Regions from separate parts of the Clostridium sp. JN-1 genome, predicted to be linked through region 2. Evidence: riboswitches for the same ligand, from Rfam matches in the RefSeq annotation. Region 2 holds a riboswitch; the other holds the start of a gene.
The links. A riboswitch is a leader RNA that binds a small molecule or an ion and turns the genes downstream of it on or off. The one in region 2 is predicted to bind ZMP and ZTP.

Region 1: linked by a shared signal. The riboswitch ahead of pflB (formate C-acetyltransferase) and the one ahead of EBB51_RS04590 (folate family ECF transporter S component) in region 2 are both predicted to bind ZMP and ZTP.

Annotation. Positions count from the first base shown of each region.
Region 1 covers NZ_CP033465.1:749,312-769,068, forward strand. Annotated here, with positions in the region: gene EBB51_RS03780 (insulinase family protein) at 1-1,585, shown strand, start outside; gene EBB51_RS03785 (Rrf2 family transcriptional regulator) at 1,693-2,106, shown strand; gene pflA (pyruvate formate-lyase-activating protein) at 2,116-2,838, opposite strand; gene pflB (formate C-acetyltransferase) at 2,863-5,094, opposite strand; ZMP/ZTP riboswitch at 5,207-5,285, opposite strand; gene EBB51_RS03800 (aspartate aminotransferase family protein) at 5,367-6,713, opposite strand; gene EBB51_RS03805 (helix-turn-helix domain-containing protein) at 6,940-7,491, opposite strand; gene EBB51_RS03810 (PadR family transcriptional regulator) at 7,801-8,133, shown strand; gene EBB51_RS03815 (permease prefix domain 1-containing protein) at 8,136-8,798, shown strand; gene EBB51_RS03820 (DUF4097 domain-containing protein) at 8,791-9,735, shown strand; gene EBB51_RS03825 (metalloregulator ArsR/SmtB family transcription factor) at 9,820-10,107, opposite strand; gene EBB51_RS03830 (hypothetical protein) at 10,337-11,569, opposite strand; gene EBB51_RS03835 (amino acid permease) at 12,437-13,837, shown strand; gene EBB51_RS03840 (DUF134 domain-containing protein) at 14,038-14,490, shown strand; gene EBB51_RS03845 (hypothetical protein) at 14,788-15,462, opposite strand; gene EBB51_RS03850 (PadR family transcriptional regulator) at 15,455-15,787, opposite strand; gene EBB51_RS03855 (hypothetical protein) at 16,082-18,061, shown strand; gene EBB51_RS03860 (histidine phosphatase family protein) at 18,129-18,773, opposite strand; gene EBB51_RS03865 (LTA synthase family protein) at 18,991-19,757, shown strand, end outside.
Region 2 covers NZ_CP033465.1:928,208-940,581, forward strand. Annotated here, with positions in the region: gene tyrS (tyrosine--tRNA ligase) at 1-952, shown strand, start outside; ZMP/ZTP riboswitch at 1,006-1,082, shown strand; THF riboswitch at 1,172-1,295, shown strand; gene EBB51_RS04590 (folate family ECF transporter S component) at 1,360-1,962, shown strand; gene EBB51_RS04595 (DeoR/GlpR family DNA-binding transcription regulator) at 2,494-3,279, opposite strand; gene mtnK (S-methyl-5-thioribose kinase) at 3,570-4,793, shown strand; gene mtnA (S-methyl-5-thioribose-1-phosphate isomerase) at 4,793-5,839, shown strand; gene EBB51_RS04610 (PTS transporter subunit IIC) at 5,932-7,323, shown strand; gene EBB51_RS04615 (class II aldolase/adducin family protein) at 7,316-7,966, shown strand; gene EBB51_RS04620 (MBL fold metallo-hydrolase) at 8,198-9,040, shown strand; gene EBB51_RS04625 (indolepyruvate oxidoreductase subunit beta) at 9,132-9,701, opposite strand; gene iorA (indolepyruvate ferredoxin oxidoreductase subunit alpha) at 9,703-11,487, opposite strand; gene EBB51_RS04635 (MerR family transcriptional regulator) at 11,715-12,374, shown strand, end outside.

The DNA of each region.
Region 1 (19,757 bases), 180 kb from region 2:
TTCATCCTTAGTAGCTTTGGTGCCAAAACCTGGACTTGAAGAAAAAAATGAAGCTTTACTTAAAGGAAAATTAGCAAAATACAAGGCTTCGCTTTCAAAAGATCAAATAAATGAACTTGTTAAAGATACACAGGACTTAAAGAAGTGGCAGGAAACACCACCATCAAAGGAAGAACTAAATACACTTCCAACATTATCACGCTCAGATATAAATAAAAATGTTAAGGAATATAAAACTGTAGAAAAAAATGAAAGTGGTTTTAAAGTTTTAGATCATCCTATAAATACTAATGGATTGGATATTGTAACGATGTATTTTGATACTGCTAAGGTACCTCAGGATAAACTAGGATACATATACTTATTAAATAATGTTCTTGGTAATATAGATACAAAAAATTATTCTAAGGAAAAGTTATTAGAACAAAATATGATAAATGGAAGCACGGCATTTTATACTAATTGTTTAGTTAAAAATGGAGACAATGATTCCTATTTCCCAAAGTTTGCTGCACAAATATCATCTGCAGACGATAACTTATCGCCATCTTTTGATCTTTTAAAAGAAGTTATTTTTAATTCAAATTTAAGTGATAAGGCTAGATTGAAAGAAATAATAAAGCAGATGAGGATAAAACAAGAACAATCTAGAGCATATGATGGAAATACTATGGGTTTTCAAAAAGTTTTATCATATATGTCTGGTTCCGGCAGATATCAAAATTATGTTAATGATGGACTATATGCATTTATATGTGATCTTAATAAAAACTTTGATAGTAAGAGTGATGAAATTGTTCAAAATCTGCAGCAAGTTAGAGATATTGTATTCAATAAACAGGATATGATTGCAAGTTTTATTGGAAATGATGATAATTATAGAAATTTTGCAGATAATTTTAGTAAGTTTGCTGCTAATCTTAAAGATGAAAAATTGCAGACGTATAAATACAGCTTTGACAGTTCTAAGATAAATGAAGGGATTATCATTCCTTCAAAAGTTCAATATGTATTTAAAGGCGGAGATCTTAAAAAATCAGGATATACACAAAGTGGTAAGTATATGGTACTTCAAAACATAATAGATGGTTACTTGTGGAACAACATAAGGATTAAAGGAGGCGCTTATGGGGCAGGATCAAGTATGAATAATGGTACTATTTTGTTCCATTCTTATATGGATCCTAATTTAAAAGAGACCTTGGATGTTTTTAATGGAATACCTGAATACTTAAAGAACTTTAATGTGGATGAAAAGCAGATGGATAACTATATAATAAGTGCAGCTTCAAATGTAGATAATCAATACAATTATGTTAATACACTTATAGGACCTGCAGGAGATGGAATTACAGCGGATGAACTGTATTTAGAAGGCATAAATCAATCTGACATTCAGAAGCAAAGAGATGAACTTGTATCTACTACAGAACAAGATATAAGAGATTTTGCACCTGTTATGGATGCTGTATTAAAGCAAAATTACATTTGTGTTGTAGGTGGAGAATCAAAGATAGAAGAAAATAAGGATAATTTTAGTACGATAGAAAATGTACTAACTTCAAAAGAAGAAAAAGATAACTAAAATTTTGCTGCATCATAATTATATTATTGACAAGTAGAATAAGTAGTAATATATTTAAAGTATACTAGTTGAGTATACTTTAAATATTACACATAAGGAGAAGATATATGAGAATAACGCAGGAAGCAGATTATGCATTAAGAGTTGTACTTTATCTATCAAAAGTTGGATATGGAAATAAAGTAGATGCTGCCACTATTTCAGATAGTCAAAGGATTCCACTGAGGTTTTTATTAAAGCTTTTAAGAAAACTTGTGGCTTCAGGTATAATAATTTCGTATAGGGGCAAAAATGGTGGGTATTCTCTAAACAAATTTCCAGAGGAAATTTCAATTAAAAATGTTGTTGAGTCAATAGATGGACCAATTTGTTTAAATAGATGTATACTTGATCCTAACTACTGTACTGCAAAAAGAGCAGGGAAATGCGAAGTACATATGGTGCTTGAAAAAGTAAATAGAAATCTTACATCTGAACTTGAAAAAATTAATTTTGAAGATTTAAAAAATGGGAAACATTAGTTTCCCATTTTAAATATAAAGTTTTTTTATTACGTATTTTTCAAATTCAAGCGCAGTATCTTTATCCATATCTTTTATTCCTTCAAGTTTATAGTCAATTTTTAAATTTCTATACTTGTCTAATCCCAATGTGTGATAAGGTAAGATTTCAAACTTATCAACTTTGGATAGATCAATATATTCTTTTATTAAGCTAACTAATTTATCCATACACTCCTTACTATCCGTTATTCCAGGTACCATTACATGTCTAAGCCATATTCTAGAGTTTGAATTATTTACTGCTTTTACAAAGTTTAAAAATTCACTAATACCTTTTCCAGTTAAACTTTTATAACCATTGTCATCTATGCTTTTTACGTCGAGAATAACAAGATCTGTGTATTTTAAAATCTCATCATACATACCAATGCCAAAGCCTGCTGTATCAACTGCTGTGTGTATATTATTAGCTTTACAAAGTTTTAAAAAATCAATTAAAAATTCAGGCTGCATGAGAGGTTCGCCGCCGGAGCATGTTACCCCACCATTTGACTTTTCAAAGTAAACTTTAAATCTTTCAACTTTTTTTAAAAGCTCATCTGCACTTATATGAATTCCTGAATTTAATTTCCATGTCTCTGGATTGTGGCAAAATGCACACCTAATACTGCATCCTTGAAAAAATATAACTACACGTATTCCAGGGCCGTCAACCAAACCCATGCTTTCTATAGAATGAATATTTCCCATACAAATCCCTTCAATAATTTAAATTTACATTCTCTCATGGAAAGTTCTGTGTATAACTTCCATTTGCTGTTCTCTTGTTAGTTTGATAAAGTGAACTGCATATCCAGATACTCTTATAGTTAAAGTAGGGTATTTTTCTGGATGATCTACTGCATCTAATAATGTTTCCCTATTCATTACATTTACATTCAAGTGATGAGCACTTTTATAAAAATATCCATCTAAAATAAATGAAAGATTATTTATTCTGCTTGTCTCATCTTTTCCAAGTGCAGATGGTGTAATTGAAAAAGTATTTGATACACCATCTTGGCAAACTGAACGATAAGGTATTTTAGCTACAGAATTTAATGATGCAAGAGCTCCATTTTTATCCCTGCCGTGCATTGGATTAGCTCCTGGAGCTAAAGGTTCCCCAGCTTTTCTTCCATCAGGTGTAGTTCCTGTCTTTTTACCATACATTACATTTGATGTAATTGTTAGAGCAGAAAGTGTATGTTCTGCATTTCTGTATGTTTTAGTTTTTCTAAGTTCATTTATAAATGTATTTACTATTTCAACTGCTATATCATCTGCTCTATCATCATCATTTCCGTATTTAGGGAAATCTCCTTCGACTTTAAAGTCAATAGCAATCCCATCTTCATTTCTTATTGGTTTTACTTTTGCATATTTTATTGCACTTAATGAATCTGCTGCAACTGAAAGTCCTGCTATTCCACATGCTAAATATCTGTGCACATTAGTATCATGCAGTGCCATAAGCCCTGCTTCATATGCATATTTATCATGCATATAGTGAATTAAGTTAAGTGTATTTACATAGAGATTTGCAACATATTCTAATACTTTGGAATAATTATCTTTAACTTCTTTATAGTCCAAGAATTCTCCATCTAATTTTTTAATATTAGGAACTACTTTTTCAAATTTTTTCTCATCAATTCCACCATTTATTGCATATAATAATGATTTAGCAAGGTTAGATCTTGCACCGAAAAATTGCATTTCTTTACCTATTTTCATTGCAGATACACAGCAAGCTATTCCATAATCATCACCATATATTGGTCTCATTATATCGTCATTTTCGTACTGAAGTGCATCAGTTTCTATTGACATTTTTGAGCAGTACTTCTTAAATGGCTCTGGGAGATTTTGAGACCACAGTACTGTCATATTTGGTTCTGGAGCAGGTCCTAAATTTGTAAGAGTATGAAGAAATCTATAAGAATTCTTAGTAACTAGTGTTCTGCCGTCTATTCCCATACCACCTATTGATTCAGTAACCCAATTTGGATCTCCAGCAAATAGTTCATTGTATTCAGGTGTTCTAAGGTGTCTTTCAAGCCTTAGTTTTATTACAAATTGATCAATTAGTTCTTGTGCTTCAGCTTCAGTTATTATTCCAAGCTTTAAATCTCTTTCAATATATATATCAAGAAATGTTGAAACTCTGCCGAGGGACATGGCTGCCCCATTATTCTCCTTTATGCCTGCAAGATATCCAAAGTAAGTAAATTGTACAGCTTCTTTTGCATTTGATGCTGGATTTGAGATATCTATTCCGTATTTTTTAGCCATGGATTTAATCTTTTTAAGAGCTTTAATTTGTTCAGCAACCTCTTCTCTTTGTCTTATCAAATCTTCAAGCATGTCACCTTTTAATGATTTCAAATCTTTTTGTTTTTCCTCTATTAAGAAATCTATTCCGTATAGAGCTATTCTTCTAAAGTCTCCTATGATTCTTCCTCTTCCATATGCATCAGGCAAACCTGTTAAAAGTCCAACGTGTCTTGCTGTTCTCATTTCTTCTGTATAAGTATCAAATACACCTTCATTATGAGTTTTTCTATACTTTGTAAATATTTCATCCATTTCTTCGTCAATTTTATATCCATAGGCGTCAAGAGCTTGTCTTGCCATTCTGATTCCACCAAATGGATTTACCATTCTCTTTAAAGGTGCATCTGTTTGAAGACCAACTATAGTTTCATTTTCTTTATCTATATATCCAGGGTTAAAGTTGTCTATGCCTGATACTGTTTTTGTATCTACATCAAGTACTCCACCTTTTTTTATTTCGTCTGATATTAAACCTTCACATTTTTCCCAAAGAGTTTTAGTCTTAGAAGCAGCAGGTGCAAGAAAGTTTTCGTCTCCAGTATAAGGAGTATAATTTTTTTGTATAAAGTTCCTCACGTCAATAGTTTCAGCCCATATTCCTTGATTGAAATTATTCCATTCTTTTTTCATAAAAATCCTCCTTCTAATATTTCTTTAGATTACTTTGCTGTATACAACTTAAATATGCATATTGTTATTTTGAAAATATTACTAATATGTTAAATAAAAAGACCGCCTGGACTATTATTGCCCAGGCGGTCGGCTTTCAAGAATCATACTCCCTGTGGTTATATCCACTTCCGCCGGTTATACGATCCATTTAAATTCAATTTTATTTACAATGTTAAAATATCATACTTTAAAAATAATGTCAATATAAATTCTTCAATTTGTTTTTTTGTCTACCAGCCCTTGGCTGCAGTAAGAACTTCATCTGGAATGTCGCCTCTTAAATAATCCACTATTGAAGATTCAATAACATCAAGTGCTTTATCAAGCTGCTCTTTAGTTATAACAAGCGGCGGCTGAACACGTAATACATTGTTTGCAAAAAAGGTAAGCAGCACTCCCTTTTCCCAGCATCTATAACAAATTTTTGCTGCAGCTTCTTGTGCTCTCTCTTTTGTATTTCTATCTTTAACTAAATCAACACCTATATTAAGTCCTATGCCTCTAACATCTCCTATTAGTGGATATTTATCTTTCATCTTATTAAAACGTTCTTTGGCATACTTACCTAAATTTTTGGAGTTTTCTAAAAGGTTTTCTTCTTTTATTATATTAATTGTAGCAAGTGCTGCCTTGCAGCATATAGGATTGGCCATAGTTGTAAAAGCATGTGCAATGGGACCTAATGCATCCATAATCTCTGCCCTTGCCACAATTGCACTCATTGGCATGCCGGAGGCTATTGATTTTCCCATAACTATTATGTCTGGTTCAACTCCGAAGTTTTCTATGCTAAACCATTTACCAGTTCTTCCAAAGCCCTGCTGTACCTCGTCAACAGCAAATAAAATTCCATTTTTCTTGCATAACTCATACAGCTTTTTAACATACTCTTGTGGAGGTACAATAATCCCTGCATCACCTTGTATAGGTTCCATTATTACTGCAGCTACTTCTTCTGGTGGTAAATAACTCTTAAATTTATCTTCTAAATCTTGTAGACATTCTAAATTACAACTTTCTTTCTTCTTATTGAACTTACAGCGATAGCAGTGAGGATAATTTATGTGATATATATCTGGAACTAAAGGTCCAATTTTTCGGCGCATATTTAAACTTATAGCAGAAAGTGAAATAGAACCATATGTGGATCCATGATAAGCACCAATAAAGGAAATTATTTTGCTTCTCCCTGTATAAGCTCTAACTAATTTAATCATTCCATCATTAGAATCAGATCCTGTAAGACCAAATATAACTTTCTTTTTGAAGTTTCCCGGTGTTATTTCTGTTAGCTCCTTAGCTAATTTAACTAAAGGTTCATGATATGTGTAAACTGGTGTGTAGTGAATGATTTCTTTTGCTTGTTCTATGATTGCGTTTACAACTTTAGGATGTGAATGACCAACATTAGCTGCTCCTGCACTAGATAACATGTCTATATATTGATTTCCATCAGCATCTTCAATTATAGCTCCTCGTCCGCGTTTCACAACCATTGGATAGTAAGGTACCCTGCAAGCAGCTCCAATAACCTCAGCATCTTGAGCAACAATATTTTCACAGTGTTTTACATTCATAGTCAATACACTCCCCTTTCATGAATAAAAATAAATTAACTAGTTATTAACTTTTTAAGTATTTATTAACTCATTTGTTATTAACTATTCTATTACACATTAAAGATAAATTCAACCATTTTTTAATAAATAATTAAAAAATTAAGTTATACTTATTTAGACAAAAAAACTGTATTCTTGCTATTAAGAATACAGTTTAAATCTTCAAAATAAACTAGTGTACTAATTAATATATTGGCGGACATATACTACTTATACCTATGACCTTTTCGGAAGTTGGATTATAAAATCTATGAGGTATATTTTCTTGTATGTAAATACTATCTCCTTTATTTAAAGTATACTTATCTTCTGCTAGATATAATTCAACGGTACCTTCAATTATAAATATGCATTCATCTGCTGGATGTATCATTAACTCATCGTTACTCCAACTGCAAGGATCCAATTGAAAATATATAATTTCCATTTTAGAATTCACTTCTTTATCTGAAGCCATAGGAGTAACAAATTCGTATATAATACTGGAGTTAGGAAGCTCAAGCTTTTTTCGCTTTTCTGCATGAATAAGCACATTCTGCTTTTTTTCATCAGTTAAAAATGTATAGATAGGTACTCCCAGCTCAACTGAAATTTTTCTTAATGACGATATAGAAGGATCAATAATATTTCTCTCAATTTGAGAAAGATAACTAGCTGTTAATTTTGTCTTATCAGCTAGTTCGTTTAATGTTAACCCTTTTTCCTGTCTTATTTCTCTAATTTTAGGTCCTAGCAAAAGTAACACATCCTTATCACTATATAATATAGTATTTTAATCTCTTCTTAAGTATTATTTTACATTATATATCTATAATGTCAATTTTCAAATCCATAGAGGTTTTTTACTACTAATTTATGCATATTTTATATTATGATAATTCGTTTTTCAGGTTGATGTCAAAATTTCCAAAATGGGATTTTTTATTTTATATATGTCTGATTTAAATATACATTGACAGGCGATGTATGTTTATGTATAATGTAACTAAATTATTGAAGTAATGTTTTAACAACAGAAGATTTAAAGAAATTGCGAGGTGATGAAGTGTCTATAACTTCAGATATTATAAGAGGTCATACTGAAACTATAATTTTAGCACACCTGGTTAAAAAGGATAGTTATGGGTATGAAATAAATAAGTTTATAAAGAAAAAGACAAATAATAAATATGAACTTAAAGAAGCAACTCTTTATTCAGCATTTAGAAGATTGGAAAAAGCGTCTCTTATAACTTCCTATTGGGGAGATCAAAAGACAGGAGCAAGAAGAAGATACTATTCTATAACTGAAGAAGGAAAAAAAGTATTAGAGCAAAATAGATTAGATTGGAATGAATCAAAAGAATTGATTGATAAATTAATTAATGGAGGTATTTAAAGATGCATGAAAAATTGAGAAAGAGTGTTGAGGAATTGTTTGAAAATACACCTCAAACTTATAGGGCAAATGAGCTTAAGGAGGAGCTTTTAGCCAATCTAATAGATAAATATGATGACTTAGTGTCATCTGGAAAAGATGAAGAGGAAGCTTTTAAAATGGCAATTTCAAGTATTGGAGATGTAGATGAGCTTATAGATGGTTTAAAAGATAAAAATGCATTTAACTATAATGAAGAGTATTGTAAAAAAAGTGCACTTATTTTATCTATATCAATAGGCTTATATATTATGAGTGTAGTAGTTTTAATACTGTTAAATGAGGTTTTTATGGTAAATGATGTTGTGTCAGTGAGTATTATGATTACCATGGATGCTATTGCTACATGCCTTATAGTTTATAACCACGCTTCAAAACCAAAGTATGTGAAAGGTGATGATACTTTAGTGGAAGAATTTAAGGAGTGGAAATATTCAAATGATAATCAAAGGGAAATTATGAGGTCAATAAAATCTATAATGTGGCTTATCATAGTTGCTTTGTATTTTGTTTTAAACTTTGTATTTGGAGCTTGGGCATATTCATGGATTATATTTATAATAGGTGCTGCAGTTAATAGAATTATAACTTTAAGTTTTAAATTGAGGGAGCAGCGAGATGAATAGACGATTAATAAAAATATTGATTATAATATGGTCAGTTATTGCTTTTATAGCTGCAGCATTTTTAGTATATGGTATTTCACATGCAGGAAGTTTTGGAATGTTTGAATTTGGACACATTGATGATTCATATATAGTACAAAAAAGTCAGAGCATACAAGTAAGTAATTGCAATAAAATAGGCTTGAATTTTCCTAGGGGTAATGTAATTATACAGACAACAAATGAACCAAGTTTAAAAGTGGTACAAAGTTCATCTAGAAAATTGAAAGATAAAGACAAGTTTACAATCAAAAAACAAGGAGATAATATTCAAATTGAAACAGGTGCAAAAAATAGGGCATTTACCTTTAGTATATTTGATTTTGATGAGGATACTTCTAATGAAAAAATAGAAATTTATATACCTAAAGATTATGCGAAAGACCTGGATGTAAATACATCTTCAGGAAATATCTTATTCAGTTCAGATATGAAGTTAAATGATATAAATTGCAGTCAGGGTTCCGGTGATTTTAAAATTCAAAATAGTATTACTGCAAATAATGCTGCTATAAAAACAAATTCGGGAGATATATACATAGCCAGTCTGGATTCTAAATATTACAATATAGAAGCTGCATCAGGGGATATATTGGTAAAGTATATTTTAGGTTCAGGAAATGCGAAAGCTGTATCAGGGAATATAAAAATGAATTACAAGTCCATTGGTGAGTATGCAAAGGCAAGTTCTACTTCTGGAGATGTAAAATTGATACTTCCTCAGAATTTGAGTTTTAAATTTGAAGGAGAGTGTACTTCTGGAGATATAAAAGGGGATTTCCCATTAAATTATGAAAATGATAGAAAAAGCAAAGCGTCTGCGCAGGTAGGAAATGACCCGTATAAGACAATAGATGTAAGTACAGTATCAGGTGATATAGACATTTCAAGCAAGTGATGAATAATATTCAAAAACCCAGCAATTTTAAAATGCTGGGTAAAATTATTTTTATTTAAGTATAAAATTTTTACATTATGGTATCTAATCAAATATAGTATTAATTAATTTAATTACTGTTTCATTGCAAACTTTGTAATTGATTTCAAGACCATTTCTCGTGCCTTCTATTATCCCTGCCGTTCTGAGTTTTTGAAGATGTTGAGACAATGTAGATTGAGGAATCCCAAGGCAATTTTGCATATGACTAACATTGCATGACCCTGATTTTAGAAGCCCTGTAACTATACATATCCTAACTGGATGTGCAAGTATTTTAAATAAATTAGCTATTTCATTATATTTTTCAAAGTTATTAAAATTATCACTCATAATTTTGATTCTCCCTAAACTGTATTTTCACATTCATATATTACGATGTATAAATATGATAGTCAATTACAGAAATCCAAGAATAAATGATTATATTAAAGAAAATAAAAGATTATAGAAGGAGGTGGGATTGATGAATGATAAACTTACTAAAATAGATATTATTACTTCTAAGGGAAAATTTGAAGAATTGAAAATTTATATCTAAATTCCAGTAAAAAAATTAATTTTACTGGAATTTAGATGCGAAATTTCTGGCTTTAATCCATGCTGCTTTTGTTTTTTGAAACTCTTCATAGTGTTCCCTTACATGAAAGTTGTATAATTTGAGTTCATCTAATATATTTAAAAACTTTTTGTTCTTAAAATATGCACAAACTTTGGGAGTAACTTTAGTAAGGTCATCCATCATTTTACCTATTTTTGCATTATAATCTTTTTTATTTGTAATATAGAGTAAAAGTGGTTTATATCTTATCCAGCCTATTGAAGCTAATAGAAATCTCCTGATAATGTCATTTGTATTTGGAACTACAGCCTTTAGTTTGCCTGGAAGTACTCCTTTTAGTATATGTTGATACTTGGAGAATCCATCATGAAAGGTGTAGCATGGAACTTTTTTTACAGTACAATTACTTAAGCATGTACTCATAAATGTGTCTTCACCTCTGGCACCCGGTGGATTATAAAACGGGTATAATTTATCAACATTTTTTAAGTTAAAGCATAAATTTGAACCTGAAATGAATTTCATGCCGTTTATTTCATTGACTTCTTCAATTAAATTACTATTGATGATTTTAGGATCGGCATATGTGACGCCGCTATTTACCATCTTTTCTTTAATTGACTCCCAGTTTATAATGTCGTTGCTGATGGATTCTATAAATAGTTTGAAATCATCTTCTGTAAAATCATTATTAAATTTAATTATTGGAATTGGCGAAATATACCCACATTGACGCCCATAAGTTATATCGGAGTTTTTAATATTTTTTATATGTGTTGATAAAATGTCCTGACCTTCCCAGACTATTTTATTATTAATTTTTATAGGAGCTACTGGATATTCATCATCATCAATAAAAATAAGGTAATCCATGTTATTTTTTATAGCAAAATATAAGATTGTATTTCTCTTCATTGCATATCCTTCACCAAATATCAGTTTACATTCTTCTAATGTCATTATATTGTTTTTAACCAAGTAGTCTATTTCATTTGATATTTTACTTTTGTCTAAATAACTTATTGAATTGATTATTTCAAGTACATTTTTGTCAGTAATAATGTAATCATTGATGTTTGTCTTTGTATATCCTAAATCAAAGTTAACGAATAAATTTATGTTGACTTTTTTACTGTCAATTTGAGATTCATTTAGGCTTTCGACATAAGTCTTAACCAAATTTTTAAAATTTTTACGACCTGTAACAAAACCAATACCTATATTAACCTTCACAATATATACCTTCCTTCACTATATTGATTTTTATAATATAGGGTTTCTAATTCCAAATTTAACTTATACTCCGGGATATTTTTGAAAGGACAGAGGACAGAGGACATAGGACAGCAAAAGAACATGAGTTTCTTTTAAATTAAAGATTTTTCTTAAGTACAGCGGAGAAAAATCCTCCTTCACTGACCGATGTCAATTGTTCTTTGTCCTCTAAAAATGCTTAGCATTTTTGCAATTTACGAATTGCAGATAATCTACTAAGACTTTCTAAAATACTTCACTGAAAGTTGCAAAAAACTTTTTGAATGTTCTATCATTTTACAAATATATCCCTGAGTATGAGTTAAGTTTTAAGCTAGAAACCCTATACATACCTTCTTAATTAAACATATGTAAATTGCATATAAGATTATTTTTATAAAATTGTAGATTAATAGAATAGGGTGAACTTGATAAGTTTAAAATAATAACAACTTTATTATAACACATAAGTTGTTACATTTAAATATTTAACATAAAAATTGTAATAATTAGTATGATGTGACAAATATTAAAATCAATTTCAACATTACTTTAGAGCATCTAGTTTATAAATTATAAATTAAATACAAAAATAAGAATTAAGCAAAAATACTGAAAGAATTGTTAAAAATATATTATATAATATAATAATTTTAAAATTTTAGCAGGAAATTATTTATAAAATGAAAATTATAAATTTTTTGTTTGTATATAAAGTAGAAAATTTAGTCAAAAGAAAACGTTTGTTGAATTTTTGGGTCTTTTATTTTTCAAAATTCGTTATATAATATAAAAATATATAACATTTTGAAAAATAAATTATATAGATTAAAGGGGGGCAATTTAATGAATATTTTTAAGAAAAAGTCATTACATGAATTAATGAAAAGCGTAGAAAAAACTGGCTTAAAGAAAAATCTTAAAGCAAAAGACATAGCAGCGCTTGGCATTGGGGCAGTTGTTGGCGTTGGAATTTTTGTAGCTACGGGAGAAGGAGCTCATGCTGCTGGTCCAGGAATTATAATTTCATTTGTTTTATGTGGTATAATAGCATGTCTTTGCGGATTATGTTACTGTGAGCTTGCAACCATGTTTCCAGTAGCTGGTAGTACATATTCATATGCTTATATAGCATTTGGAGAATTTGTTGCAATGATTATCGGATGGTGTTTAACTTCTGAATATTTAGTTGCAACTAGTGCAGTTGCATCGGGATGGTCTGGAACATTTAGAGGTATTTTGCAATCTGCTGGAATTACGCTTCCAAAGGCAATTGCTGCATCACCAAGTAATGGTGGAATAATAGATTTGCCTGCTGTTGCGATAATATTAATTTTAACAGCTCTTTTGTGTTATGGAATGCATGAAAGTGCAAGAGTAAATAATATTATAGTTGGTGTTAAGGTATTTATAATTTTGCTATTTATATTTCTTGGAGTATCACATATAAGGGTATCGAATTATACACCTTTTGCTCCTTTTGGATGGAAAGGCATATTTACTGGTGCAAGTACAGTATTTTTCTCGTATATAGGTTTTGATGCAATTTCAACAGCAGCCGAAGAAGCTGAAAATCCTAAAAAGGATGTATCAAGAGGTATTATAATATGTTTAACTGTAGTTAGTATTTTATATATCGCAGTTGCTGTTGTACTTACAGGAATAGTTCCATATAATGAAATAATTTCAGATAATGCAGTACCTGCTTCTTTAGCAAGAATAGGTATTAACTGGGGATCAGCTTTAGTCGGTGTTGGTGCAATTCTTGGTATGATTTCTACTATGATTGCTGTTTTGTATGGACAAATTAGGATATTCATGGTTATGTCAAGAGATGGTTTGATTCCAAAGGCATTTTCAAAGATTCATAAGACTCATAAGACTCCGTATATAGCTACGATAATAACTGGTATTATTGCTTCAGTTATAGCAGGATTTCTACCACTAGATATAATAGTACAATTTTTGAGTATAGGTACATTATTGAGTTTTATGGTTGTATCTGCTGGAGTTATATATTTAAGAAAAGCTATGCCTAATTTTGAAAGAAAATTTAAATGTCCTGGGGTTCCATTTACACCTATAATAACAATATTATGCTGTTTGACTCTTCTGAAATCAATGCATATTGTAACTTGGATTGGATTCCTTATTTGGCTTGCTATAGGATTATTAATTTACTTCACTTATGGTATAAGACACAGTGTTGTTCAAAATGATTATAGAGAAGAAGAAAAAAGTGCTTAAAATAAAAGTACAGCTTTAAAGGCTGTGCTTTTTTATATATGAGACAAAAGTTTATGTGCGGCGTAACATGGATTACAAATATGATAAAATAACTTTGTAGGTGTTACTTAATTTGTTATGATAAGTAAAGGAGATATAAAGAAAGTCAAAAGTGGCTTAAAAAATATGGAATAAAGATGGATATTTAAGGGGGAATAAAAATGCCAAGACCGACAAAGTTTAGAAAAGTTGAGTTTTTTCCAAAATATAATTATTTTATTCCTTTTGGAGAAAGAAAGTGCAAAATTAAAGAGATAGTTTTAAAAGTTGAAGAACTTGAAGCTATGAGACTTAAAGACATTGAAGAATTGAATCAAGAAGAGTGTGCAGAAAAAATGCAGGTATCCAGACAAACATTCCAAAATATAATAGATAGTGCAAGAAAAAAGGTTACATTAGCTTTAACACAAGGTAACGCTATTAGAATTAGCGGCGGAAACTATACAACAAACTTTTGCAAATTTAAATGTATGGACTGTGGTACAATTTATGATATAAAGTATGAGCAAGATAGAGTAACTTGTCCTAAGTGTCATTCACAGAATGTCGTATGTAGTAAAAAAGCCAAGTTTTGTGGAAAGTGGTGTAAGGGCAATAAGTGTAATAGCATATAAGTGTAGGGTTTCTAATTCAAAACTTAACTTACACTCTGGGAAATGCTCTCAAACTTCAGCACGATAAAAACTTTTAATCATTCTAAAGTTCAGCATTTTGAAACTCTAAGAACCTTTGATAAACTCGTACCTCAAACAGTATCAAAAGTTCTAAGATTTTCTAAAATACTTCGCTAAGAATGATAAAAAAGTTTTTATATGTACTTACAGTTTGAGAGCATTTCTCTGCGTGTAAGTTAAGTTTTTACTTGGAAACCCTATATAGGAAAACTAACTAACAGAGAAAAGTAAATATATTTATTTTTCAGCTGCATAATTTCCTGAGAAATATAAAATTCCTCCTAAAATAAGAATAATTACAACATTTATTTTAAATAAAAGTATTTTATTTAATAAAATTGATGATAAGAATATTAGTCCTATCCACAGTGAACATATTATCCAAAGAATAAAAAATTCTTTTTTACTGTTCTTTGGTTTTTCTTTAAAACAAGATTTGTTTATCCATAACATAATTATTATTATACCAATAATTATGACTATAAATTCTACTATACTTCCAAGAGAGAGATTTAAGTATAAGCTTAAATTCAATGTACGACTTTTTATATATTGTACTAAATTTTGAGATACATAATTTATTGGTACTAGTATCAAAATCATCATTCCCAGGTACATGACATATTCTCCTAGCCTAGAAAATATGTTGTAACTTGATTTATAGGCAGTTACTATGTCTTCACAATAACTTTTAAAATTATCTGTTCCTAAAACAACTTCCAAACTTACATTTTTACTTTGGGCAGTCAAAAAGCTATCTAAAAGCTGCTGTAGGAATTCTTCTGCATCTTTCGATTTCACATTTGATGTTCTTATAAATACTATTATGTCATCAAATACTTCCTTATTTTCATCAGTTAAATTTTCAGAAGCACTATTTAACTGTCTTATTAGAGAATTTATATTATTCATTTGAATCACCATCCAAAATTTTATTAACTGATTTTGATATGTCATCCCAGGCTTTGCAAAAGTCTATAAGTTCGGATTCGCCAAGTTTAGTCAAAGAATAATATTTTCGCTTTGGACCAAGTGGAGAATCACGTGTTACTGAAGATAATAGTTTATTCTTTTCTAATCTTATAAGAAGAGGATAAAGTGTTCCTTCAGACAAGTCCGTAAATCCATAATTACTCAATGAACTATAGAGTTCATATCCATATGTTTCTTTCTCTGATATTATTTTTAGGATACATCCTTCAAGTATACCTTTTAATAATTGAGATGTATTAGCCATTATATCACCTACCATGTAATACAACTTAGTTACTATATTGTAATGCATGTATATTGCAATGTCAAGTAGTTGATTTGATAAAAATTTAAAATTATTTTAAGATTTTAGTTAGTATTTAATAATATATTTTATTGAATTTAATTGATATGATAAGGCACTTTCAAATAATTTGAGGGAACTCGAGATAACTTTAATAAACTCTCAAATTATAACTTTTATGGCTATAGACTTTACCTAATAACACATTATATGGTAAAGTAATAGGTAGTATGTTAAAAGTAAGGAGGACAGAAGTTGAGAAATTTTATCAAACAAGCTATAAAAGTATTTTTTATGGCAGTGTTCATTGTAAGTATTTATTCTTTTGCAAGCATATCAGATAATCTGTATCTTTCAAAGAATAAGGTTTATGCTGATGATGAAACTCTTGCTAGTACTCAATCAAATGCAAACACAGCTGCGCAATCAACTAAAGTGCAGATAAATGGTCCTGCAGATATATTTTATGCACCTTTAGGATCGAGTAAAACTGTAAGGTGGGTAAAGAATGACGAAGTTACAGTATTAAATAAGGAAGGTAACTCTTATTATATTGAGTACAATAGTGACAAGGGCAAGTTAAGAGGATATATCGATCAAAGTTATGTATCTCCAAATTCTAACATTCCAGTAGTAGATCATAGCCAAAGTTCACAGATAGGTTGTTCTGGTGAATGCGTAAAAGTATATTCTGGACCAGGTGATGATTATGAAAACGATGATACAATAAGCAATAAAACAGTAAAAGTTTTAGGAAAAGAAGGCAGCTGGTATTTCATCGAATATACATATAATTTTGGTGGATTAAGAAGAGGTTATATTAGCTCAGAAAATGTCACACTAGGTTCAACATCACAAGGTAGTGATGCTGCTGTTCCAAGTGATCCTGCAGATTTAAATACAAATGTGAAGAGATTTTTAAATACTGCACGTTCACAAATAGGAACTTTGGCAAGTGGCAGCGAGGGTAATACAGTAAAATATGGAGAATGGTATGGGACCAATAATATACCTTGGTCTTCAACGTTTATTAGTTGGGCCGCATATAATTCAGGGCTGCAGAGTGAATTTCCAAAGACTTCATCCTATTCAGATTCAATGAAGTGGTTTAAGGACAAGGGTTTATGGGGAAATACTCCTAAAATAGGTTCAATCGCATATTTAAAAAACAATGGTTTACAATTTAATGGAATAGTTGAATCAATAGGCAGCGATGGAACATTGACATTGATACAGGGAGACTATTGTAAAAATAATTATTATCAAGTTGCAAGAGTAAATTATAAGCCTTCAGATGTTATAGTAGATGGATATGGATATCCTTCTTATCCAGCACCTACAAATACAGATACTTTTATAAATAAAAGAATATCTATATATGCAGGTTCATCAAATGATGCAGCTAATATAGGTTATATAGACAATGAATTAGTTACAGTTTTGAATAAAGAAGGAAATAGATGCTTAGTAGAATATAATACTTACGATGGAAAAAAAAGAGCGTATATTGATGCAAGTTATGCAGACTTAAGTAATGTGTCTGATGCAAACTATGGCAGTAATAAACAAGTTGGAACAATTCAAGATAATACTGCTGTAAGTTTTGGACCTTCAAGTGAATATGTTTCAAATGGAACTGCAAAATCTCAAACAGTAACCATATTGAATAAAGAAAATAACTATGACTTAGTTGAATATAAGACTTCAAATGGAGATATGGAAAGAGGATATATTGCAGCTGACTCAATTAAGGACATACATTCACTTGGTACAAGTTCTAATGGTACAAGTTCTAATAATTCTGGATCATCAGGAACTGTTGACTTGGTAAACTATGTATATAAGTTTCCAAATGCGATAATAAGTTCTTATGGCGAAAAAGGAATGGGATCTGGAGGTTATTATTGTAATGGAAATGGATCAATAGTTGCAGCACACAACATGAGAGCAGGCACTCAAATATATATTCCGCAGTTGAAATATATAAATTCGGCTGGTATTTTTACAGTTGGTGATACAGGCGGTCCATTTTTTGATTTTGATATAAATACAACACAAGATCTTGGTAGAAGTGCTTATGATGTTTATGTGTTGAAATGGGGCGAAGGTCCTATGATGCAATCATTTGAATCAGCAATACAAGAACAGAAAAGTTACGGTCAATGGGGCAGATACCAAGGTGTATACAATCAATATCATGGTCAGTTTCAGACAGAAAATTTTAGACAACCATAACTAACGTATTTAAAATTAAAATTTAAGCTGTGAAATTAAATTATATATTTAAATTCACAGCTTTTTTTCATATATAAGATCTAACGGCACAATTTTGAGGAAGATGGCTTGTATCATTTAACAGCATTATTAAAGGTTTAAAGTCGTCATTAAAGACTATTTTTGAAATAGAAGTATTACCAAGACGAATTTTATGGTACATAGACATGTCCCAGTTGAATATTCCAATTAACCCTGCTTTTAAAATTCCCCCATGTGATACAATTACAATTCTTTTTCCTTTATGTAATTTTGCAATCTTTATAATGGCATCTCTAGCACGTATACTAGCTTTCCTTAAGCTTAAATCGCCACCTACAAGTGGGGCTGTTATTTTATCAGTAGCCCAGCTTTGATATTGAATAGGATAATTATTTTTTATTTCATCTATAGTAAGTCCTTCCCATTTGCCAAAATTAATTTCTCTTAGATCATTTTCAACTATAGGTTTTAAGTTATTGTTATTATCTTTACAAATTATTTTTGCAGTTTTTATAGCTCTAATTAAAGGGCTTGTATAGATAAAGTCAAATTTGTAGTTTAATTTCTCTTTTAAAAACTGTGCTTGTCTAATTCCTTGATTTGAAAGGTTTATGTCATGACATCCTTGAAATTTACCTTTGATGTTCCATTCTGTTTCACCATGTCTTATTAACAATAATTCAGTATTCATAGAACTTCTCCTTAAATATTTATATTGTATATCGATTCTTCATTTTAAACCATTGAAAAATTAATTTCAAGGGACAGTGAAGGTGAGTTTATTTTAAATTAAATATTATAATGTGTTATAATATTTTAATGAAATGAAATAAACTCAATAATAATTTATATATCAAAGTTTATGAAATTATTTAAACTATTGTTAGTAGTACAGGAGAATTTTAATTATGAAAAATATTAAAAGCTATGTATCTTTTGAACGTTTTAGAAATTTTATATTAAACAATTTAGACATAATATTATTTATAGGAATTATGTCCGTAAAAATTATTGCATATGGTGCTCAAATTCAAAAGCAGTATTTTTCGGCTAAAGAATTGTATCCACCAGTTTTAACCTCTATTTTAGTTATCTGTGGAATTGGACTCATGCTAAAAAAGAGAAAAAGGGTTACTTTTCTATACATATCAGATATAATTTTAACTATTTTAATATTTATAGACTTAATTTATTTTCAATACTTTAGGGATATAACATCTATTTCAATAATTGAAAATGGATTGCTGCTTGGACCTGTAAAATCTAGTATAGGCAGTCTCTTAAAATGGCAGTACTTTTTATGCTTTATAGATATAATTTTACTTCCACATATAGTATTTAAAGTAATGCCTCAAAAACAAAATACTTTAAGAGCAAGAATTATATCATCTATAATTGTGCTTGCTGTAGGCTGCTTTGGCAGTGCAAATTATATATACAAACTTTCAGTAGAACAACCTAACCTTATAACTACGATGTATAATAGGATATATATTGCAGAAAAGTTAGGAAATTTGGACTTTCATGTACTTGATGCATATAATTTTGTATACAGGACAATTCAAAAAAATACAGTAATATCTCCTCAAAAAGAAGATGAAATTAAAAATTATTTTCAAAGTAATACTCCAAATGGAACACGTATTTTAACAGGTGAGGCAAAAGGAAAAAATCT
Region 2 (12,374 bases):
GCAATTGACAACTGAGCAGGTACTTGAAAATGCTAGAACTTACGAAAAACAGATATTCAAAATACTTGATAGAGATAAGACGGAGGTTAGGTTTAACAGCGAGTGGCTGTCTAAGCTTAATTTTGAAGATATATTAAAACTTGCTGGAAAAGTTACCGTTGCAAGAATACTTGAAAGAGATGATTTTGAGAAAAGATATAAAAACAATGAACCTATAGGACTGCATGAATTTTTCTACCCATTAATGCAGGCATATGATTCTGTAGAGATAAAGGCAGATATTGAAATGGGCGGCACAGATCAAACCTTCAATGTTCTAATGGGCCGTACATTACAAAAGGATTATGGCCAGGAAAGTCAAATAGCTCTGTTTATGCCTTTACTTGAAGGTACAGATGGTGTTGAAAAAATGAGTAAAAGTTTGGGAAATTATATTGGAATATCTGAAGATGCTGTTTCAATTTACCAAAAGACAATGACTATTCCAGATAATCTTATTATTAAATACTTTGAACTTGCGACAGATATTCACCCAGATGAAGTTGAAGCAATTAAGTTAAAGCTTAATAATCCAGAAACAAACCCGCGTGACATTAAAATGCGCCTTGCAAAAGAAATAACAACTTTATACTGCGGCATAAGTGAAGCAGAATCTGCTGAAGAACATTTTAAAACTGTGTTCCAGAAAAATCTCATTCCAGATGATGTTTGTGAATTTATTCTGTCTGAGGACTGCTTTTCACCAAATGATGAAATAGACTTGATAAAGGTTATTACTAGAAGCGGAATTGCTAAAAGTAATAGTGAAGCTAGGCGCCTTATATCTCAAAATGCTGTAAAGGTAGATGGCGAAAAGTTTAATAATTTTGTAATGCAAAATCCAGGTAAAAGCTTTGTTATTCAAGTTGGAAAGGCAAATTTTATTAAAGTAAAGAGTGAATTATTTGAATAGAAAAATGCCGCATGATATTGACAAGAGTGGATTTTGGTAGTAATTTAATAGTTAAGAAGTCATATGACTGACGGACGTGGATAACCACATGGGAGTATGACAGAAAAGGCCGACCGTCTGGGCAGATAAGTCCGGATAGTCGGCTTTTTTGTATTATCTTTGAAAGGAGGGATTACTTAATTATTAATTTTTAGGTTAGATTTGTATATTAAGAAAAATGGCAGAGTAGATAATCGTGGGTTATGTGTCTGAGAAACGGGGAGTTGATCTCAGGACGGAAACATTTAACATATTTATAATATCTTATGTTGATGTTGCCATACAGTTATCGCATCCCGCTGCTGCATATTGGAGATATCTTCCTCTATGTGGCATGAAGTTTTGCCAATTTAAGGAGGAATTTTTTTATGATTAAAAATAGTATTGATTCAATTTTTACAACTGGATATTGGACTGCTGCAGCTGCAGAAGTTCATAAATTGAGATCACTTGTTTTTGCCGGCTTGACTATTGCGCTTGGCACTGTTTTAAGTTCAATTTACATTCCTGTAGGAATAAACCTTCGTATTTCATTTTCTTTTCTAGTGGTGGCTTTTGGTTCTATGATCTTTGGTCCCGTTGTAGGTCTGTTTACTGGATTGGCTTACGATTTGATTGGCTTCGTAATTTTGCCTTCTAATATTTTTTTCCCAGGTTATACTTTATCAACTATGCTTGAATTCTTTATTTATGGAATTTTTCTATATCACAGTCAAATTTCTGTTTTAAGGATTTTCGTCATGAAATTTCTAGTTAACTTTATTATACATGTAGGACTTGGCTCACTTTGGAGTGCAATTTTGTTTGGTAAGGGATATTATTATTTCTTTGTAAAGAGCTTAATTAAAAATACAATTATGCTTCCAATAGAGGTTATCATGTTAGTTGCACTGCTTCAAGTATTTCTTCACATCCTTGTACGTGAGGGCTTTATACCAAAGCAAAAAGGAAAGTATATACCAATTGTATAATAAAAACAGAATTTTCACCCCAGGGGTGTAAATTTTTCCATTGCCAGAGGACATAGGACAGAGAAGGTTGATTTTTCTCCGCTGTGCTCTAAAAAATCTTTAATTTAAAAGAAACCCTTATTCTTTTGTTCCTCAGGAGTACTCTTCTAAGTTAACAGGGATTTAGCACTTAAATTCCAGTAAAAATTCTATTTTTACTGGAATTGTATTTTTTTACGTTTAATTAAAGAGCTGGTAAGCTTGCAGACCGATAGGTCGTAAAAATAGATACACTCACCCTTTTACCTAAAAACTTTAATAAAAAATTTCCAGCTTATTTTGAAATTTTACCTTTATAAATAGTGGATTATTCCAATTATCTTCTATAGTAAATCTCTCATCCTTTTATGTCTTCAACAACATCTATTTGAAGCATATTATTCTTTCTAACTCTGTCAATTGTCCTCTGTCCTATGTCCTCTGTTTTTATATTATGAATTGCAATGTAACTTAATGGTTGAGATTTCTAACATATAGATGTATTTAATAACATTAATTAGCTATAATTATATCAGTACCGCTATTTTTTATAAAATCTATTGTGTTTTGTTCTTCAGGTGAAAAGTTTTTGAAACCGTCAATTATTATTTTAGATATATTGTTTGTATCACAAACTTTAATTAAAGAAGTTTGGTTTAATTTAGTATGATCTATCAGCAATATAATTTCTTTTGTATTTTCCATAGCTGCTTTCTTAGCTTCTATTTCAAAAGTATTCACATCTGTAAGTCCGTCTTTGAGTGACAAAGCTTTTCCTGATAAGAAGAGCTTATTTGTATTATATTGTTTTAAAAATTTATTGGTATCAGTACCTATTAAAGATAACGTTCCACATCTTAATATTCCACCAGCAAGAATAATATTTATATTTTTAATTGTATTAAAATAATTGCATATTCTAATACAATTTGTAACTATAGTTATTTTCTTATTTAATATGTAAGGACATAATGCACAGACAGTGGTTGAAGCATCTAGAAATATTATATCATCATCATTTATTAGTGTACTTGCATACTTAGCTATAGCTTTTTTTTCCTCTATACTTTGATTCATTCTTATATTTAAGCTATCATCTATTGGATCTATTTTGTTGATAGAGTTCAATATGGCACCATTTAACACTCTCTTTAATATGCCTTTTTTTTCTAAATAGTCCAAGTCTCTTCGTATAGTCATTTCTGATACATTTAAATCTTTGCTTAAGTCTTTTGTTTCTACTTTTTTGTTGTAATTTAAAATCTTTTTAATATATAATCTTCTTTCTTCTTGTGTCATGGTATAAAACCTCCTTAATTGAAGATAAAGATTAAATTAATATATTAAATATATCATAGTAATGTTATTTATGAAAGAATGTTATCTCAAATTATTATTTTCTTTGGATATAAAGAGAAATATTAAGTATATTATTTAAGATTTATAAAATTTAGTAGTTTTTAATACAATTTGATGATTGCAAGTTTGAACATATTGGTGTAATATTTAAACAAACATATGTTAAACATAAACATATACTTGTTTAAACAATCACTGTTCACAATATAAAACAAATGGAGGTTTTAAAAATGGGTGAGTATAAAGCGATGACAAATGACACTATTGGAGAATATTTAAAAAAAATAAATATATTTCCCGAGGATCATGAAGTTACGAGTAAAGAAGTAGGAGATGGAAATTTAAATCTTGTTTTTAGAGTGGAAGACATGGATAATAACAAAAAAGTTATAGTTAAACAAGCATTACCCTATTTGAAAGTTGCAGGGGAAGGTTGGAAATTAACTTTAGATAGAAATAGAATTGAAGCTGAGACATTAAAACTTCAAAATAAAGTATGTCCTAATAGTGTGCCAAAAGTATACTATCATAGTAATGAATATGCTTTAACTGTAATGGAAGACTTAGGGGATATGGAAGTTTTAAGAAAAGGTTTAATGGAAATGAAAATGTTTAATAAATTTCCAGAGCAAATAGGAAAATTCATGGCGAGAAATTTGTTTTTAACATCTGATATGGGAATGAGCCCAATGGAAAAGAAAAAAATTGTTGGAAAATTTATAAGCCCCGAACTTTGTGATATAACGGAAAGACTTGTTTTAAATGATCCTTATATGGATGCTGAATCAAACAATGTAAACGAATGTATAAAGGATTATGTAAAAAAAGTTTGGAATAATAAAAAAGTATGGTTTGAAGTTTCCAAATTGAAAAATATATTTATGACTAAGGCAGAAGCGCTGCTTCATGGAGACTTACATACAGGATCTATATTTATAAATGAAGATAAAAGCATTGTGTTTGACTGTGAATTTGCTTTTTATGGACCATATGGATATGATATAGGTTTGCTATTTGCAAATTTCATTTTAAATTATGTATCGTGGGAAGGTAGAAAAGATAAAAGTCAAAGTGAGATAAAGGAGTATAGGGAATATTTACTTAATTCAATTGTACAAATATGGAATGAGTTTTATAAGGAATTTGATTATCTGTGGGAAAATGAGTCAAAGGATATAATAACAAAAGTACCTAGTTATAAGGAATACTATATAAAAAATTTATTACATGAAACTATTGGATTTTGTTCTTGTGAAATTATGAGGAGAATTATTGGCATGGCTCATGTACCAGACTTAGATGAAATAGAAGATTTACAGGAAAGAGCTAAAGCACAAATATTAGGTTTAGAAATTGGCCAAGCAATACTTGTGGAAAGAAATAATGTGAATTCAATTGATGAATTTATTTTATTAGTTGAAAAATGTAAAAAAACATATAGGGAGGCAAAATAATGTCTGAATTATTAGCAATTCAATGGAATGATGAAAAGGAGGAGCTTGTGTTATTAGACCAAACCAAGCTTCCTAATTCTATAGAATATAAAACTTATGACTCAGTAGAAGGTGTGTACGATGCTATAAAAACCATGATAGTTAGAGGTGCACCGGCTATAGGAGTTACGGCAGGTTATGGATTATATTTTGGAATAAAGAATGCAACAGAAAGTTCTTTCAAAGAATTTTATGAAGAAGTAAAAGAAAAAGCTAGTTATTTAAATTCAAGCAGACCTACAGCTGTAAACCTTTCATGGGCATTAAAAAGAATGCTAAAGAAAATTGAAGAAGTAAAGGACAAGCCTATTGATGAAATAAAGAAGATATCAAAAATTGAAGCCAGAAACATTCACAGTGAGGATATAAAAATTTGCAGGACCATAGGAGAAAATTTGATTACCCTTCTAAAAGATGGGATGGGTATCTTGACCCACTGTAATGCAGGGCAGCTGGCAACATCCAAATATGGTACAGCTACAGCCCCTATGTACCTTGCAAAGGAAAAAGGGTGGCATCTTAAAGTATATTCGGATGAGACAAGACCTAGACTGCAGGGATCAACATTGACGGCACTTGAGCTTTATATGGCTGGAATAGATGTAACAACTATTACTGATAATATGGCAGCTGTAGTTATGGCACAGCATAAAATTGATGCAGTAATAGTAGGCTGTGACAGAATAGCTGCAAATGGTGATACTGCAAATAAAATAGGTACCTTTGGAGTCTCTATCTTAGCTAAATATTTTAATATACCGATGTATATAGCTGCACCTACTCCAAGCATTGATTTGAGTACTCCAAGTGGCAAAGATATACCTATAGAGGAAAGAGATCCTAAGGAAGTTACTTGCAGATTTGGGGTGTGGACAGCACCTAAGAACGTTAAAGTATATAATCCATCTTTTGATGTAACTCCACATGAAAATATAACTGCTATAGTCACAGAAAAGGGGATAGTATATCCTCCATTTGAGGAAAATTTGCGAAAGATAATAAAGTAAATTTATATGCTCTCTTTTAATATATCAAACTTATTCATAAAAGTATGTAAAAAGGGGGCATACAAAGTTAAATTTTAGAATGGAGGAACAAGATGGGTTATGTAGTAAAATATATACTGGATTTAGGAGCTGCAGTTTTTTTACCAATAGTAATGATTATAATAGCACTAGGAGTTAAAATGAAATTAAAAAAAGCCATAGTATGTGGTTTAACTCTTGGAATAGCCTTTACAGGCATGAACGTAGTACTGGAGTTTATGTTTAAATCTATTAGTCCTGCTGCAAATGCATTTGTAAGTAGCACAGGGATAAAATTGACTACAATGGACGTAGGATGGGCACCTGTTGCAGCTATAGCATGGGCATGGCCTTATGCATTAATAGTTTTTCCTATACAAATAGGTATAAATATATTAATGCTGGCATTTGGATGGACAAATTGTTTGAATGTGGATATGTGGAACGTATGGGGTAAAATATTAACAGCCACTATAGTTGCTGCATTAACTCACAGCGTACCTCTTGCCCTTATTGCAGCAGCAATTGAGGTAGTATTTGAATTAAAAAATGCAGATATAGTTCAAAAGTCAGTAGGTAGATTATCTAAGATGAACAATGTAACTTGTCCCCATGTTATGAATTTGCAGGGTGTAATTTTAGCACCGTTAAGTAGACTTTTAGATTTTATTCCTGGAATTAATAAAATAAATTTAGATTCAAATAAATTAAAAGAAAAGATAGGTATATTTGGCGAAAACAGTGTAATGGGATTTATAGTAGGAGTTTTAATTGCAAGTATTGGCGGGTGCAGTGTTAAGGTTATATTGCAAACAGGAGTAGAAATTGCTACAGCACTAGTACTTTTTCCTTTAGTAGCAAATCTTTTTCTTGAGTCACTTGGGCCAATAGCTGAGGCTGCAGGTGAATATATGAAAAAGAAATATAAAGGTAGAGAATTTTGCATAGGTATAGATTGGTCTGTACTTGGAGGAAGTTCGGAACTTTGGGTTACATGTATTTTGCTTGTTCCTGTTGAACTTATATTTGCCATAGTACTTGCTAAGTTTGGAATAAACAGTGTTTTACCATTAGCTTCAATTATAAATGTAGCAGCAACTGTGCCTGCACTAATAGTAACTGGTGGGAATCTAGTGAAGATGTTCATAATGGGTGTGATAACTACACCTATATATTTGGTAGTTTCTTCTCAATTTGCACCTATTCTTACAAATTTGGCTATAGCCCAAAAAACATTGACAGTTCCCAAGGGACAATTATTAACCTACTATGGAATAGAGGGACCAGAATTTAGATGGTGTATAGCACATGCAGCTAATATAGTAAATGGAGATGTAATTGGACTTGTATCATTTGTTTGTTTTGTAGGATTGTTTTTTTGGTATGCAAAATATATGAAGAAGATAGATAAGGAAATAGATATGAAAAAGGAAATTGAAGTAGAAAGGAGAAAGTATGATGCTTGAAGATATAAAAAAGAAATTAGTTTCAATTGCCAAAAAAGCAGATGATGAAGGTTTATGTAAACACAAATCCGGCAATTTTAGTATTAAAGATAAAAAAACAGGATATATAGTAATAACTCCTTCTGGTGTTGACAGAAAAGAATTATCTTATGAGGATATATGTGTAGTGGATTCAAAATTGAATGTAATAGAGAATAATAAAAATCGCAGACCAAGCAGTGAGTTATTAATGCACGTTTATGCATATAACTCAAGGCCGGATGTTACAGCTGTAGTACATACACATTCACGTTTTGCCACATCTTTTGCAGTATTAAAGAAAGAAATTCCACCAATTGTTTATGAAGCTATGTATTATGGAGGAACTGTTTATGTTGCGCCTTATGGCAGACCTGGTACTAGAGAACTTGCAGAATCAATAGTTGAACCTCTTAAAAAATCAGATGCATGTTTACTTGAAAGTCATGGAGTTATAACTGTAGGTGAAGATATAGATAGTACTTATCTTAAGGCAAAATATGTAGAGGAAATAGCTGAAATTTATTACAGGGTTTTATTGATTAATGGGTATAAGGAACCTAAAGCTTTACCTGTAGAGGAATTACAAAAGTGGAATTACCCATCATATATAAATTTTAAATAATAACTTATTTAGATATAAGGTTTCTAGTTTGCAACTTAACTTACACTCCAGAAAATATGTACAGCCTTTGACACTGTAAAAACTTTTAACAAGTTTTTAATGTGCCTTCAGGCTGTATATATTTCCCTGTGTATAAGTTGAGTTTGCAAATTAAAATAACTATACATTACTTTACTTTTAGCTATAAACTAAGTTTGGAACTAGAAACCTTATTGGAAAAGGGAGATAAATATGAAGGTTAATATACTAATAGAAAATACAAAGGGTTATTCAAAAGACCTGATTTGTGAACGAGGCTTGTCTATATACATAGAAGCAAATGATAAACGTATACTTTTTGATACAGGCAGAACCGGGAATTTTATAAAAAATGCAAATAAGATGGGAATAAATTTGCAGCAAATTGATGCTGTAATTCTTTCACATGGCCATGGTGACCATGGAGGGGGACTTTTATCATTTTTACAAATAAATGATAAAGCAAAAGTTTATTGCAAAAGAGGAGTGGAACGGGATTTCTATTTTCGCACCATGTTATTTAGCAAAAGTGTTAGAATCAATAAAATGGTGTTTAACAAATATTTATACAGAATTAATTATATCGATAAATTTATAGAAATAATGGATAACGTATATATTATTACTGATATAGAGAAGCGATATAAAATTCCTAAAGGAAACAAATATTTATTTGTTAGAGATGGAAATAAAATAATTAGAGATAAGTTTGACCATGAATTAATTATGGTTATTAAGGAGAAAAATGAGTTAACTATTTTTACAGGCTGTTCCCATAATGGTACAGCTAATATGATTGAAACGGTAAGAAAGAGATTTCCAAACTTAAAAATTAAAGCAATAATAGGGGGTTTTCATTTAGTTAGGATTCCTTTAATAAAATTCTTAAATCCATCTCAAGAAGAAATTGATGTACTCATAAAAAAGATATTGGATGAAAATATAGAAAAAGTTTATACAGGACATTGTACCGGAGAAAAGGCATTTAAAAAATTGGAAAGTGTCTTAGGAAATAAAATTTCACATATTAGGACTGGAATGGAATTAAATATTTAACAAGGCGCCTGAAACTTTAAGCTTGCTTGAAATTTCAGACACCTTTAAGCATCAATATTACTATTCGGTACCGTTTGTTAAGTTCCTTAACTTAAACTAAGTTCATTCCTACTTTAACTGCTTTTTGGTTCAAGTCAACAAACTTTTCTTTAACATTATCTTTAATTATCTTTTTCCAATCTATTTCCTCAAGTCCCATCAATTTAATAATGGTTCCGAGCAATATTACGTTCATAACCTTTGGACTTCCAAGTTTTTCAGCTTGATTTGCAGCATCTATAACCTTTGTTACAGCACTTTTGTTAAGTTCTTCTATAATTTCTTTAGGATAATCTACTTTTCCGGAAACAACTGGCATAGGTTCTATTTCATAATCGTTAACTACAATCTTTCCACCTTTTTTCAAATACTTAAGCCATCTTAATGCCTCCATTTTTTCAAAAGCTACAATTATATCAGCTTCGCCCATTTCAATAACTGGAGATTCAACCTTATCTCCATATCTAACGTCAGTTGATACTGATCCTCCTCTTTGAGACATTCCATGGATTTCACTCATTTTAACATCATAACCTGCCTCAACAAGACCTGCTGTCAAAAGTTTGCTAGCAAGTATGGTTCCTTGTCCACCTACGCCTACTAAAAGAATGCTTTTTACCATATTATCTTTCCACCTTTCCAATTGCTTTTACTGGACAAACTTGAAGACATACCTCGCAGCCTACACATGAACTTGAATTAATTTTAGCTTTCTTGGCTGTCTTGTCAAAAGATAAAGATGGACATCCTGTTTTGATACAAGATCTACATCCAATACACTTTTCATCATTAATTTCACATTTACTCTTAAAAGCATCAGTAAATCTTTCCTTATCATGATCTGATAGCTTTTTTAGTGCACAAGGCCATTTTGTAATAATTACTGAGGGTTCATCAAGGTTAAGTGCCCAATCTAATGAATCATTTACCTGTTTAAGATTATTTGGATTTACTGTGGTGACATTCTTAATACCAAATGCCCTGGCAACCTTTTCAATATCTGTTTCGAATGTTTCTTCTTCCTGCAGTGTATAACCTGTTCCTGGATTTTGCTGGTGACCCGTCATACCGGTAGTACGGTTATCTAATATTACATTTACTGTGTTGCTTTTATTATATGTTACTTCTAAAAGTGAAGTCATACCGCTGTGAAAGAATGTTGAATCTCCTAAAACAGATACAACTCTCATCTTATTATCTTTTTTCATGTTGAAAACCTTTTGCGCTCCATGTCCAGCACTTATACTTGCCCCCATACATATAGCTGTATCCATAGCGTTATATGGATAATCATAAGCCAAAGTATAGCATCCGATATCTCCACATACCATTATATTTTTCCTTTTTCCAAGTTCATAGAAGAATCCCCTGTGAGGACATCCTGCACATAATGATGGTGGTCTTGGAACTACTTTACTTTTGTCAAAGGAACTAGTTTCCTTAGTTTTTCCATATACAACTTTTCTAATAACATCTGGAGTCATTTCTCCAAAAGCAGGGAAAAGCTCTTTGCCAAGGCAGTTAAAACCTAAAAGTTTAACTCGTTCTTCAATATATGGATCATTTTCCTCTATAACATATAGTTTATCTATTTTCTCAGCAAATTCTTTAATCTTTTGATCAGGAAGCGGATTAGTAAATCCTAATTTTAGATATGAAGCTGAATCCCCAAACACTTCTTTAGCATAACTAAAAGAAATGCCTGAAGCAATTACTCCAATTTTAGTATCATTCCATTCAATATAATTCAAGTTAGTTTTATTAGAAAAATCCAGGAGCTTTTTTATTCTTTCTTCTAGCGATGCTCTGCGTTTTTTTGCATTAGCTGGAACAGTTAAATACTTTTCAGGGTTCTTAGAATACTCCTTAATTTCAACTTCTTTTCTGTCATTATATTCAACTAATCCTTTAGAATGAGCAACTCTTGTAGTCGTTCTTATTAAAGCAGGAATATCAAATTTTTCACTTACTTCAAAAGCCATTTTTATCATGTCTTTTGCTTCTTGGCTGTTTGTTGGCTCAAACATTGCAACTTTAGCAGCTTTTGCATAATTACGATTATCCTGTTCTGTTTGGGATGAAAATTGACCTGGATCATCTGCAGTTATTACAACCATACCACCATTAACACCTGTATAGGCAGAAGTAAACAGAGGATCTGCTGCTACATTAAGACCTACTAATTTCATTGCTGCTAAAGATCTTGCACCGGCAATAGAAGCACCTATAGCTGCTTCTAAAGCAACTTTTTCATTTGGTGCCCATTCTGCAGCAATGTCTTTTTTATAGGCTGCAATATTTTCTAATATTTCTGTACTTGGTGTACCTGGATATGCTGAAGCAAATCTTAATCCTGCTTCCCATGCCCCGCGGGCAATTGCCTCATTTCCTGTTAATAATTTTTTCATGATTTCACTCCTATCTATAAATATATTACTTAACTCTGCTGATGCAGATAAAGCTAAATCTTTTGGAAATAATTATATAATACTATTTTTAACTTCTACATTGGGAGTGATAACTCCTACTTTTTTATCAATATATGTTATAATTTAAAAGTTAAAATTATTCATATGCTAATAATATGGAATGACAATAAATATACATATTAATGCTGTTACAGGGGAGGTTTATTATGGAAAAGTATTTTTCGATAGGAGAGATATCTAAACTATCTAACTTGTCTGTTCAAACCTTAAGACATTATGATAAATTAGGACTTTTAAAACCAAGTTTGGTTAAGAATAATGGATACAGGTATTATTCTCTAGAACAATTTTACAAGTTAGATTTTATAATATTTTATAGAAAGTTGGGACTATCTCTTTTAGAAATAAAAGAAATTATATCAAACAAAATTAGTATAGAAGATGCACTTGGATTCTTACAAAATCAAGAATATGAAATAGATAGACAGATTAAGGAGCTCAAAAAGCGAAGGAACTTAATTCAAAAGAAAGGACAGCACATAAAATCTATGCTTAAGAAACCCTTGGGGAAAGTATTTTTAAATGAAAAACCTAAAAAGAAGATTGCTAAGGTAAATATGGCGAATAAAGATTTAGAAGATGCAGAAATAAGTTTTAGAAAAGTCTTGAATACACTTTCTAAGTTAAATGACCTTTTGACTTTGGAAGTTATATATGAAACAAGCTATGAAGAGTTTAACAAAAAAAGAGGGCCAAAATGCAATATTTATCTTGATATTACGGATAACGATATAGAAAAAAATGAAAACATTAAGATTTGTGAACTTCAAAAAGGATTATATGCATCTATCCTTTATATTGATTAC